One region of the Bradyrhizobium sp. SZCCHNR1015 genome, then DNA from elsewhere that is predicted to be linked to it. Evidence: predicted binding sites of a transcription regulator. Region 1 holds the regulator's gene; each other region holds the start of a gene.
The links. The regulator PhoB, encoded in region 1, activates phosphate uptake and scavenging genes when phosphate is short. The targets are predictions, from matches to a motif close to TGTCATNNANCTGTCAT.
Positions count from the first base shown of each region.

Region 1 (4,153 bases):
TTCGCGAAGGCGATCAGCAGCAGGAAGCCTGCGGAGACCGAGGTGCCGATGGTGCCGCCGATCGCACGGATGGCGCTGTCCTCACTCAACAGATCTGCGCCGGCCGCCAGGCTCACCACGATGGTGGCGATGACGACGACGCTGGAATGGCCGAGCGCAAAATAGAGGCCGGCGGCGCGCGGGGCGCGACCGTCCTGCACCAGCTTCCGCACGACGTTGTCGATCGCCGCGATGTGGTCCGCATCGACGGCATGGCGCAGACCGAGCAGCCAGGCCAGCAGCGCGGTGCCGACGATGGCGGGCCGGTCGGCGTAGAGCGCGAAGGCCCAGGCCCAGGCGAGCGCGTTGGCGGCGACCAGCCCGGCGACGAGCGCAACGGTCCTGCCGGGCTGCGACCGCCACCACAACAGCCGCGGGGCACGAGGATGATCAATTGGAACAATCGTCATACTCGGACCATAGCAAGAGGCAGGCCAGTTCGGTAAGGGCCGCGGCAGGCGAAAGCTGCAGGAAAAATCGGCTGCACTTGCCGGATCGCCCGCTCGCTTGGCAACCCGCTATCCAGTCGCGCACAGATCGTGACCAGCGGCGGGACCTCTCTCGTCCCCTCCCCCTTCACCGCGCAGAGGCACTCTGCGCCGCAATCTCGCGCCGCACGACCGCCTCGAACTGGCTGGCGGGCGCGGCGAACATCAGCCGGGTCTCCTCGTGGAACGCCGAGAAGATGCCGACAACGGTCGGCTGCCCGCCGACCTCGGCCAGGATCGGCGAGCCCGAATAGCCGAAATTGGCGAGGCAATGCACCGTCAGCAGCCGGGCATCGCTGGTCATGCCGGCGCTGCAATTGCGCTGGCCGGTCGGCGAATAGCGCCGCTCCTGGCCGTAGCCGATCTCGGAAATGGCGCCAGCCTTGGTCGCAGCCTGCAGTTCCTCCCGCGTCAGCGCCTTGACCGCGACCGGCTTCGAGGGCAGCGCATCCTTCAGCACGATCAGCGCCCAATCGGCGGGCGAGCGGTCGAGCGACCATCTGTCGTGCCGGGTCGGGACGAAGTCCGGCGCCACGATCAGCTTGTCGGCGACCGACGATGCCGCCGGCGTGCCCCTGTTCATGCCGGCCAGGAAGCGGACATTGCCGGGGCTGACCTGCGCGACGCCGTTGAACACGCAATGCGCGGCGGTGAGCACGACGCGCGGCGCGACCAGCGTGCCGGTGCACCAGCCGCCGGTCGAGTATTGCGCGACGGTGACGACGCCGATCGACGACGCCGGCCACGAGGTGGGATCGACGACCTCGCCGATGTGGCGGTCGAGCCCGAGCAGTTGCTCCGGACGCGGAGCGGCGACGCCCGCCTCCGCCGATTCCGGCTTCGGCCGCCAGGCCGCAATGGCGCTCTGGGCCTGGACGCGCTGCGGCTCGGTCAGCTTGACCCTCTGCACGTCGCGGCCGGCCGATCGCACGCCGCTGCGACCCGCCATCACCAGCCAGGCGTAGCCCTGCACGACGTCCTGCTTCACGCCGCGACCGTCGAGCAGCATCAGGCCCAGCATGTATTGCGACTGGGCGAAGCCCTGCGCTGCCGCGCGGCTGAACCAGCGGCCGGCTTCGCCATAATTGCTCGCGACACCTTCGCCGTTGACATAGGCGATGCCGAGATAATGCTGGGCGACGGCGAGGCCCTGATCGGCGGCCTTGCGATACCACGCCAGCGCCTCGGCGGGGTTGCGCGGTTGGCCCCAGCCGAAGGCCTCCATGAAGCCGACGTCGAACTGCGCCCGCGCATCGCCCTTGGCGGCCAGCGGCAGCAGGCGGCGCATCGCCGCGGCGTGCTGTCCGTTTCCCGCCGCGGCGACCGCGTCTTCGAGCTCGGCGGCCGCGGCGCCCGCCGCGCTGCCGAGCAGCACGGCTAGAGATATGATGATGGTCTTGATCAAGGGCGTCCGCTGGGACCGAAACATCGTGACGGGCCACGAAGCAGACACGATCAAGACGGCGGCGGCGTGGCGGAAAGCGGACCGCGATCTCCTCAATCGGGCCCCCTCGCGCCTCACACCTGCTTCATCCTCACGCCCGATCGCCCCTTACACCTGCTCGCTCTTGGCGAAGCGATCATCGAGCGCATAGCCGGCGCCGCGCACGGTGCGGATCGGGTCCTGCTCGCGGCCCGGATTGAGCAGCTTGCGCAGGCGGCCGATATGGACGTCGACCGTGCGCTCGTCGATATAGATGTCGCGGCCCCAGACGCTGTCGAGCAGCTGCTCGCGGCTGAACACGCGGCCGGGATGCTCCAGGAAAAACTCGAGCAGGCGGTATTCGGTCGGGCCGAGATCGATCGGCCGTCCCGAGCGCGCCACGCGGCGCTTCTCGCGGTCGAGCTCGATGTCGCCATAGGACAGCACGGTCGCCAGCCGCTCCGGGCTCGCCCGCCGCAGCAGGCCCTTCACGCGCGCCAGCAGCTCCGGCACCGAGAACGGCTTGACGATGTAGTCGTCGGCGCCGGTCGCGAGGCCGCGCACGCGCTCGCTCTCCTCGCCGCGCGCGGTGAGCATGATGATCGGCAATTGCCGGGTCTCGGACCGCGCCCGCAGGCGGCGGCACAGCTCGATGCCGGACAGGCCCGGCAGCATCCAGTCGAGCACGACGAGATCGGGAACGCGCTCCTTCAGCCGTGTGTCGGCCTCGTCTCCGCGCGCCACCGTCTCGACCTCGTAGCCTTCGGCCTCGAGGTTGTAGCGCAGGAGCGTCGTCAGCGCCTCCTCGTCCTCCACCACCAGAATTCGGGCGCCCATGTCAGAACCGTCTCTCTCAGTTGCCGGGGATCGTCGATGCGAAGCTCGTCATGTCGCCCTTCGGGCGCTTGTCCATGATCTGCTGGCCTTCGATCATATAGAAGACGGTCTCCGCGATGTTGGTCGCGTGATCGCCGATGCGCTCGATGTTCTTGGCGCAGAACATCAGATGGATGCAGAACGAGATGTTGCGCGGATCCTCCATCATGTAGGTCAGGAGTTCGCGGAACAGCGAGGTGCAGATGGCGTCGACCTCCTCGTCGCCCTTCCACACCGTCATCGCCGCCGGCAGGTCGTGCGCGGCATAGGCGTCCAGCACCGTCTTGACCTGCGACTGCACCAGGTCGGTCATGTGCTCGAGCCCGCGGATCAGCTTGAGCGGATGGAAGTCGCTCTCCAGCGCCGCGACGCGCTTGCCGATGTTCTTGGCGAGATCGCCGATGCGCTCCAGATCGGTGGCGACCCGCATCGCACCGACGATCTCGCGCAGGTCGACCGCCATCGGCTGTCGCCGGGCGATGGTAAGAACGGCGCGCTCCTCGATGATGCGCTGCAGCTTGTCGACCTCGGCGTCGGTGGCGACCACCTTCTGGCCGAGTGCGATGTCGCGCCGCACCAGCGCATCGACGGAATCGACGATCAGACGCTCGGCGAGGCCGCCCATTTCCGACACCAGCCGGGTGAGATCCTGCAGATCGCTGTCGAACGCCTTGGCGGTATGTTCACTGGCCATGATGATCTCCTGAAGTCAATGTCGTCGGCGTCAGCCGAACCGGCCGGTGATGTAATCCTGGGTCCGCCGATCGCTCGGCGAGGTGAAGATCTTGCTGGTGTCGTCGAACTCGATCAGCTCGCCGAGATACATGAAGGCGGTCTTGTCGGAGACGCGCGCCGCCTGCTGCATGTTATGCGTCACGATGGCGATCGTATAGTTTTCGGCGAGCTCCTGGATCAGCTCCTCGACCTTGGCGGTCGAGATCGGATCGAGCGCCGAGCACGGCTCGTCGAACAGGATCACCTCCGGCCGGACCGCCACGGTGCGCGCAATGCACAGCCGCTGCTGCTGGCCGCCTGACAGCGACAGGCCCGAAGCGTTGAGCTTGTCCTTGACCTCGTTCCACAACGCGCCGCCGCGCAGTGCCTTCTCGACCCGGTCGTCCATCTCCGACTTGGAGATCTTCTCATAAAGCCGGATGCCGAAGGCGATGTTCTCGTAGATCGTCATCGGGAACGGCGTCGGCTTCTGGAACACCATGCCGACACGGGCACGCAGCAGGTTGAGGTCGAGCTTGGGATCGAGGATGTTGGTGTTGTCCAGCATGAGCTGGCCCACGGCGCGCTGGCCCGGGTAGAGATCGTACATCCG
Region 1 covers NZ_JAUEYW010000002.1:474,930-479,082, reverse strand. The annotation lists gene QX128_RS05905 (HoxN/HupN/NixA family nickel/cobalt transporter) at 1-449, opposite strand, end outside; gene QX128_RS05900 (trypsin-like serine protease) at 616-1,932, opposite strand; gene phoB (phosphate regulon transcriptional regulator PhoB) at 2,080-2,787, opposite strand; gene phoU (phosphate signaling complex protein PhoU) at 2,804-3,520, opposite strand; gene pstB (phosphate ABC transporter ATP-binding protein PstB) at 3,551-4,153, opposite strand, start outside.

Region 2 (4,153 bases), on a different contig from region 1:
ATGCACGGTGGGGTTCTGAAGCGGGCACAGCACCTCGACGCGGCGGTCGAGATTGCGCGGCATCATGTCGGCCGAGGAGATGTAGACGGCGGCCTTGGCGCTCGGCAGGCCCTGACCCATACCAAAGCAGTAGATGCGGCCGTGCTCGAGGAAGCGGCCGATCACCGATTTGACGCGAATGTTCTCCGACAGTCCGGGGAGGCCGGGACGCAGGCAGCAGATGCCGCGCACGATCAGCTCGATCGCCACGCCGGCTTGCGAGGCCTCGTACAGCGCGTCGATGATGTCGGGATCGACCAGCGAGTTCATCTTCATCCAGATCACGGCCGGCTTGCCCTGGCGGGCGAAGCTGGTCTCGCCGTGGATGTGCTCGATGATGCGCTTGCGAAGCGTGAGCGGCGACACCGCCATCTTCTCGATGTCGATCGGCTCGGCATAGCCAGTGATGTAGTTGAACACCCGCGTGACGTCGCGGCCGATCACCGGGTCCGACGTGAAGTAGGACAGGTCGGTGTAGATGCGCGCCGTCACCGGATGATAGTTGCCGGTGCCGGTGTGGACATAGGTGGTGAGGCTGCCGCCCTCGCGGCGCACGACCATCGACAGCTTGGCATGCGTCTTCAGCTCCAGGAAGCCGTACACCACCTGTACGCCCGCGCGCTCCAGGTCGCGGGCCCAGCGGATGTTGGCCTCCTCGTCGAAACGCGCCTTGAGCTCGACCAGCGCCGTCACCGACTTGCCGGCCTCGGCGGCCTCCACCAGCGTGCGGACGATCGGCGAGTTGTTGGAGGTCCGGTACAGCGTCTGCTTGATCGCAACGACGTCGGGATCGCGCGCCGCCTGCTGCAGGAACTGCACGACGACGTCGAACGACTCGTAAGGGTGATGGACGATCAGGTCCTTCTGCCGGATGGCGGCGAAGATGTCGCCGCCATGGTCGCGGACACGCTCGGGATGGCGCGGCACGTAGGGCGCGAATTCGAGGTCGGGCCGGTCGACCCGCGTCAGTTGCGACAGCTCGTTCATCGCCAGCACGCCGTCGACGACGAACACCTCGTCATCCGTCGTGGACAGCGCATTCTGCACGAAGCGGCGCAGCTCCTCCGGCATGTTGGCCTCGATCTCGAGCCGGATCACCGAGCCGCGGCGCCGCCGCTTCAGCGCCGTCTCGAACAGCCGCACCAGGTCTTCGGCCTCTTCCTCGATCTCGATCTCGCTGTCGCGGATGATCCGGAAGGCGCCCTGGCCCTTCACGGTGTAGCCCGGAAACAGCCGGCCGATGAACAGTCCGGTCGCCTGCTCGAGGGTGATCAGGCGGATCACGCCATCCTTGGAGCCGGGGAAGCGGATGAAGCGATCGATCTTGCCGGGCATGCGAATGAGGGCGTTCATCGGACGCCCGTCGGCGGAGCGGATCAGCTGCAGCGCCACGGTGAAGCCGAGGCTCGGGATGAACGGGAATGGATGCGCCGGATCGATCGCGAGTGGCGTCAGCAGCGGGAAGATGTTGGCGAGGAAATGGTCCTCGATCCAGGCGCGCTCGCTCCTGGTGACGTCCTGACCGTCGACCAGCACGATGCCGAGCTCGCCGAGAAACTTGCGCAGGTCGCGCCAGATCGCCTGCTGGTCGATGGCGAGCTGCGACACCGTCTCGTTGATCAGCTTCAGCTGCTCGGTCGGCGTCAGCCCGTCGGGGCTGCGCTCGGCAATGCCCTCGCGGACCTGGGCGCGGATGCCGGCGACGCGCACCATGAAGAATTCATCAAGGTTGTTGGCGGAAATCGACAGGAAGCGCACCCGCTCCAGGGCGGGATGGCGCGGATTGACCGATTCCTCCAGAACGCGGCGGTTGAAGTGAAGCCAGGACAGCTCCCGATTGATGAATCGCTCGGGGCTCGAGGCAATCTCGATGGACGGCGCCGAGACCGGTGCTTTCTCTGAAATTTCAGTAACTTGCTCGGTATCCATAGGGAATTCGATCCATATCCGTCCAGTCGCGAATGGTCGACCGTAGCCCAATCTGGGTGACCAGGGGATGACGTTGCCGGCACCATTGAGGTTCCGTCATCAACCGCCGTCAAGATGGCCGCCGGTCACGCCGGGCGGAGCAGCTCCGCCGCCAGCGCCCGGGTGACGGGGCGTCCGAGCCGCAGCGACTCGTTGTCCAGCAGCGCAATGGTCTGGCGTGCCGCCGCATAGGACCGCTCGATGTGGCTGGCGAGATAGCTGACCACGGTTTCGTCGATCGCCAGCTGCCGGTCGGCGGCCAGCTTGACGATCAGGGCCCGGAACAGCTGGTCGTCGGGCGGCAGCAGCGTGACCACCGGGACGGCACGCAGCCGCGACCTCAGATCGGCCAGGGCGATTGGCAGGGCCGCCGGGGCCTCGCGCGCCGTGATCAGCACGAAGGCCTCGTCCTGGCGGGCCAGGTTCAGCAGGTGAAACAGCGCCCGCTCGTCGAGACCGGTGGCGGTCAGATCCTCCAGCACCAGCGCGCCGGTGGTGAGCGCCCCGGGGACCACGCCTACCTCAAGGGCATGCGCGGACAGCGATCGGGCGCCTGCCTGCTCGGCCCAGATCGCGGCGAGGTGGCTCTTGCCGGAGCCGTCGGGGCCGACCAGGAACATGGTCCGCGCCGGCCATTCCGGCCAGGCGTCGACCAGAGCGAGCCCAGCCGCGTTGCCTGGACCTTCGAAGAAATTGTCCCGCGTCAGGCTCTCCGCATGCGGCAGCGCGAAGGCCAGCTGACGAGGGGGGATATGGCCGGCCAAGATCGAATTGCTCCATATCGTGTGGTGCGTGAGGTCAGGACGGGCCCTCCGCGGAGGATCACCGGACCTCGATGGTGCTCATGTGGCGCACCCAGTCGACGAGATACAGCCCGACCGACACGAGGGTAAAGACGGTGACCAGCACCATCAGCACCACATCGTAGGGCCTGGGCTCGAAGCCGAAGCTGAGCGAGGCCAGCACGAGCGCCGCGAATCCCACCTGGGCGACCGTGTTCAGCTTGGACACCATCAATGGCTTCATCGCGACCGGTCGGTCGAACAGCCAGGACACGATCACCGCCGAGACGATCATGATGTCGCGCGAGACCACCAGGATGACGATCCAGCGCGGGATCGCGCCCCAGATGCCAAGCGTGACGAAGATCGAGACCAGCAGCGCCTTGTCGGCGAGAGGATCGAGCAGCGCTCCCAGCTCGGACCGCAGGTTGAAGCGCTTGGCCAGGAAGCCGTCCACGGCGTCGCTCACCCCCGCGACCACGAAGACCAGAAACGCGATCTCCATCTGGCCGGCCGCAATGGCCCAGACGACGATCGGAACCAGCAGGATTCGACCCAGCGTGATCAGATTGGGGATACTGTGGGGAATGGTCACGCAGCGGGTCCCGACGACGACTCGATCAAAAGACAACCCGATTCCGAAACAGGGCGAACCGGTACGGTTCCTAGATAGTGTGGGGACGAGCCCCTTGCGAGCCATTGCGCGCGGCCGGATTCCGACGTAACCAGCGGCCAGATTGGGGGTTTTTACCATGACCGAGCGCAAGAACGGGCTCACTTATGCAGATTCGGGCGTCGATATCGATGCCGGAAACCGTCTGGTCGATCTGATCAAGCCCATGGTGCGCGCAACCGCCCGCGCCGGCGCGGATGCCGAGATCGGCGGCTTTGGCGGCCTGTTCGACCTCAAGGCCGCTGGATTCAAGGATCCGGTGCTGGTCGCGGCGACCGACGGCGTCGGCACCAAGGTGAAGATCGCGATCGAGACCGGGCTGCATGGCGGCATCGGCATCGACCTGGTCGCCATGTCGGTCAACGATCTCGTCGTGCAGGGCGCCGAGCCGCTGTTCTTCCTCGACTACTTTGCGTGCGGCAAGCTCGACCCGGAGGCGACGGCGTCGATCGTGGCCGGTATCGCCGAAGGCTGCCGGGAATCCGGCTGCGCGCTGATCGGCGGTGAGACCGCGGAAATGCCGGGCCTCTACAAGGACGGCGACTACGATCTTGCCGGTTTCGCGGTCGGCGCGGCGGAACGTGGCACGCTGCTGCCGTCTCCCGACATCGCGGCCGGTGACGTGGTGCTGGGGCTCGCATCCTCCGGCGTCCACTCCAACGGCTATTCGCTGGTGCGCAAGATCGTCGCC
Region 2 covers NZ_JAUEYW010000001.1:648,472-652,624, reverse strand. The annotation lists gene QX128_RS03000 (RNA degradosome polyphosphate kinase) at 1-1,968, opposite strand, end outside; gene QX128_RS02995 (DnaA ATPase domain-containing protein) at 2,094-2,771, opposite strand; gene QX128_RS02990 (CDP-alcohol phosphatidyltransferase family protein) at 2,830-3,384, opposite strand; gene purM (phosphoribosylformylglycinamidine cyclo-ligase) at 3,542-4,153, shown strand, end outside.
Region 2: the regulator PhoB is predicted to act here: its motif matches at 2,025-2,041, upstream of QX128_RS03000 (RNA degradosome polyphosphate kinase).

Region 3 (4,153 bases), on a different contig from region 1:
CGGCATGAACCTCGGCTTCATGTATCTGCCGGTCTATCGCGGCTGGGTCGTCGTCTTCTCCCTGGTCGTCTGCCTGGCGACCTGGTTCCTGATCGAGCGCACCCGGCTCGGCGCCTACCTGCGCGCAGCCACCGAGAACCCGACCTTGGTGCGGGCCTTCGGCATCAACGTCCCGCGCATGATCACGCTGACCTACGGCCTCGGCGTCGGGCTTGCGGCGCTGGCCGGCGTGCTGTCGGCGCCGATCAACCAGGTGCGGCCGCTGATGGGCGAGCACATCATCATCGTGGTGTTCGCGGTGGTTGTGATCGGCGGCATGGGTTCGATCATGGGCTCGATCATCACCGGCTTCCTGCTCGGCGTGATCGAGGGACTGACAAAGTATTTCTACCCCGAGGCTTCCAACACCGTGGTCTTCGTTCTGATGGTCCTGGTGCTGCTGGTGAAGCCGACGGGTCTGACCGGACGGGCGGCCTGACATGACATCCATCACCGACGCGACCCTGCCGATCACCCCGCGCGCGATGCGCGACGAGATGATCGTGTTCGTCATCATGGCAGCGCTGCTGGCGATCGTGCCGTGGACCGGGCTGTACCCGTTCTTCGTCATGCAGGCGCTGTGCTTCGCGCTGCTCGCCTGCGCCTTCAACCTCCTGATCGGCTATGGCGGCCTGTTGTCGTTCGGCCACGCGATGTTCCTGGGAACGGCCGGCTATTGCAGCGCCCACGCGTTGAAAGTGTGGGGGCTGCCGCCCGAGCTCGGCATCCTCACGGGCGTTGCCGGATCGTTCGTCCTGTCGGTGATCACCGGCTACATCTCGATCCGCCGGCAGGGCATCTATTTCGCGATGATCACCCTGGCGCTGTCGCAGCTCTTGTACTTCATCTATCTGCAGGCGCCGTTCACCCATGGCGAGGACGGTATCCAGGGCATTCCGCAGGGGCGGATGTTCGGCATCCTCGACCTGTCCAAGCCGACGGTGCTGTATTACGTCGTGCTGGCCGGCTTCCTCGCCGGCTTCCTGCTGATCTTCCGCACCATCAACTCGCCGTTCGGCGAGGTGCTGAAGTCGATCCGCGAGAACGAGCAGCGGGCGATCTCGCTGGGCTATAAGACCGACCAGTACAAGCTGCTCGCCTTCATCCTGTCGGGGACGCTGGCTGGCCTCGCCGGTGCGCTGAAGGTGTTCGTCGCCCAGAATGCCTCGCTGACCGACGTCGAGGTCGGGATGTCCGGCCAGATCGTGCTCATGACCCTGGTCGGCGGGCTCGGCACCGTGTTCGGCCCCGTCGTCGGCGCCTTCGTGATCGTCGGCATGCAGCAATATCTGTCCGGCTTCGGCCAGTGGGTGACGGTGATCCAGGGCGGCATCTTCGTCGCCTGCGTGCTCACCTTCCGCCGCGGCGTGGTCGGAGAAATCGCCCATCTGTTCAAGCGATCCCTCTAAGCTATTGATCTGTAAAGAGATCGTCGAAAGGGCAGAAAGCGGTGGATGAACCGGCCACCGCTTCTGCTGGTGCGCGATCCGGAGTATGACAGTTCTGTGACGGGCCGGCCCTGGCCCGTTTCGGAATGGATGGATCTCGTCCCATGCTGCACTGGTTTCGCGCCGTTCTCCCGCGGGAGGAGCGGTTTTTCGATTTGTTCGCCCGCCACAACAAGGTGGTGATCCAAGGCGCGCATGCGCTGCAGGACATGCTTAAGGGCGGCGACGACATCCTCAGGCACTGCCAGCGCGTCAGCCAGCTCGAGAACGAGGCCGACAACATCACGCGGGAGGTGCTGACCGCGGTCCGCCGCACCTTCATCACCCCGTTCGACCGCGGCGACATCAAGAACCTGATCACCTCGATGGACGACGCCATCGACCAGATGCAGCAGACCGCCAAGGCCGTGGTGCTGTTCGAGGTCAAGGAGTTCGAGCCGACCATGCGCGAGATGGGCACCTTGCTGGTCGATTGCGCCAATCTGATCGGGAAGGCGCTGCCGCTGCTGCAGGCGATCGGCCAGAACGTGCCGATGATCACCGCGATCACCGAGGAGATGACCAAGCTCGAGGGCCGGGTCGACGACCTCCACGACATCGGGCTGAAGGAGCTATTCCTCAAGCACCGTAACGCCAACACGATGGACTTCATCGTCGGCGCCGAGATCTACGACCATCTGGAGAAGGTCGCCGACCGCTTCGACGACGTCGCCAACGAGATCAATTCGATCATGATCGAACAGGTCTAGGGTAGGGCCGCGCCGTGGACGCTCAACTCGGCCTTCCGATCCTGGTTGGCCTCATCGCCGTCGCACTCGCCTTCGATTTCCTGAACGGCCTGCACGACGCCGCCAACTCGATCGCGACCATCGTCTCGACCCGCGTGCTCCGGCCGCAATATGCGGTGTTCTGGGCCGCGTTCTTCAATTTCGTGGCGTTCAGCGTGTTCGGACTGCATGTCGCGCAGACCATCGGCACCGGGATCATCGATCCCGCGATCGTCGACGCCCACGTGATCTTCGCGGCCCTGGTCGGCGCGATCGTCTGGAACCTGGTCACCTGGGCGGCCGGCATTCCGTCGTCGAGCTCGCACGCGCTGATCGGCGGCCTGGTCGGGGCAGGGGTCGCCAAGGCCGGCATCTCGGCCACCGTGTGGAGCGGCCTGTCCAAGACCGTGCTCGCGATCGTGCTGTCGCCGCTGGTCGGGCTGGTGCTGGCGATGATCCTGGTTGCGATCGTGTCCTGGGCCTCGGTGCGCTCGACGCCGTTTGCCGTGGACCGGGCCTTCCGCATCCTGCAATTCGCTTCGGCCTCGCTGTATTCGCTCGGCCACGGCGGCAACGACGCGCAGAAGACGATGGGCATCATCGCGGTGCTGTTGTACTCGCAGGGCCATCTCGGCGAGCAGTTCACGGTGCCGTTCTGGGTGGTGCTGTCGTGCCAGGCCGCGATGGCGCTGGGCACGCTGATGGGCGGCTGGCGCATCGTCCGGACCATGGGCCTGCGCATCACCAAGCTGAATCCGATGCAGGGCTTCTGCGCCGAGACCGGCGGCGCCATCACGCTGTTCCTGGCGACGTTCCTCGGCGTGCCCGTCTCGACCACCCACACCATCACCGGTGCCATCGTCGGCGTCGGCGCCGCCCGCCGCGCCTCGGCGGTGCGCTGGAACGTCGCCGGATCGATCGTCTATGCCTGGATCTTCACGATTCCGGCCTCGGCCATCGTAGCGGCACTGAGCTTCTGGCTGGTGTCGGTGCTCAGGCACTAAAGACGGCGGGACCGTCCTGAAACGTTGGGGCCTCATGGTTCGAGACGCCCCGCAAGGGCGGCGCTCCTCACCATGAGGGGCGGGATTCGACCGCGGCGGCAGATTTCGCTGCACAATCAGACCTCGTCCTGAGGAGCGCGCCGCCTGGCGCGCGTCTCGAAGGACGGCGGCGGGCCGGGGAGCCAGCCCCGGCGTGCCCATCAGCCGCCGGGTAACTCCCCGGTTGGAGTTGCGGTGCAAAACGCCTATATGGAGGGCGCGCGGCGGCCGTGAGCCCGCGCCTTTCCCGTACATCGCCGCTCTCCGGCCTCAAAACGACGTCCGCCGCCTCATGTCCGATACTGCCGTCACGACCGAACAGCCGTCCCGCTCGCCTCTGTCCGACGAGGTCGCGCGCCGGCGCACCTTCGCCATCATCTCGCATCCGGACGCCGGCAAGACCACGCTGACCGAGAAGCTCTTGCTGTTCGGCGGCGCCATCAACCTCGCCGGCCAGGTCAAGGCCAAGGGCGAGCGCCGCAACACCCGCTCGGACTGGATGAAGATCGAGCGCGAGCGTGGCATCTCGGTCGTCACGTCGGTGATGACCTTCGAGTTCGAGGGCCTCGTCTTCAACCTGCTGGACACGCCGGGCCATGAGGACTTCAGCGAGGACACGTATCGCACGCTGACCGCAGTCGACTCCGCCGTCATGGTGATCGACGCCGCCAAGGGCATCGAGGCGCGCACGCGCAAGCTGTTCGAGGTCTGCCGCCTGCGCGACATCCCGATCATCACCTTCATCAACAAGATGGACCGCGAGAGCCGCGACACGTTCGATCTCCTGGACGAGATCGAGAAGACGCTGGCGCTCGACACTACGCCGATGACCTGGCCCGTGGGCCGCGGCCGCGAC
Region 3 covers NZ_JAUEYW010000001.1:740,356-744,508, reverse strand. The annotation lists gene QX128_RS03440 (branched-chain amino acid ABC transporter permease) at 1-478, shown strand, start outside; gene QX128_RS03435 (branched-chain amino acid ABC transporter permease) at 480-1,448, shown strand; gene QX128_RS03430 (DUF47 domain-containing protein) at 1,592-2,236, shown strand; gene QX128_RS03425 (anion permease) at 2,251-3,258, shown strand; gene QX128_RS03420 (peptide chain release factor 3) at 3,590-4,153, shown strand, end outside.
Region 3: the regulator PhoB is predicted to act here: its motif matches at 1,534-1,550, upstream of QX128_RS03430 (DUF47 domain-containing protein).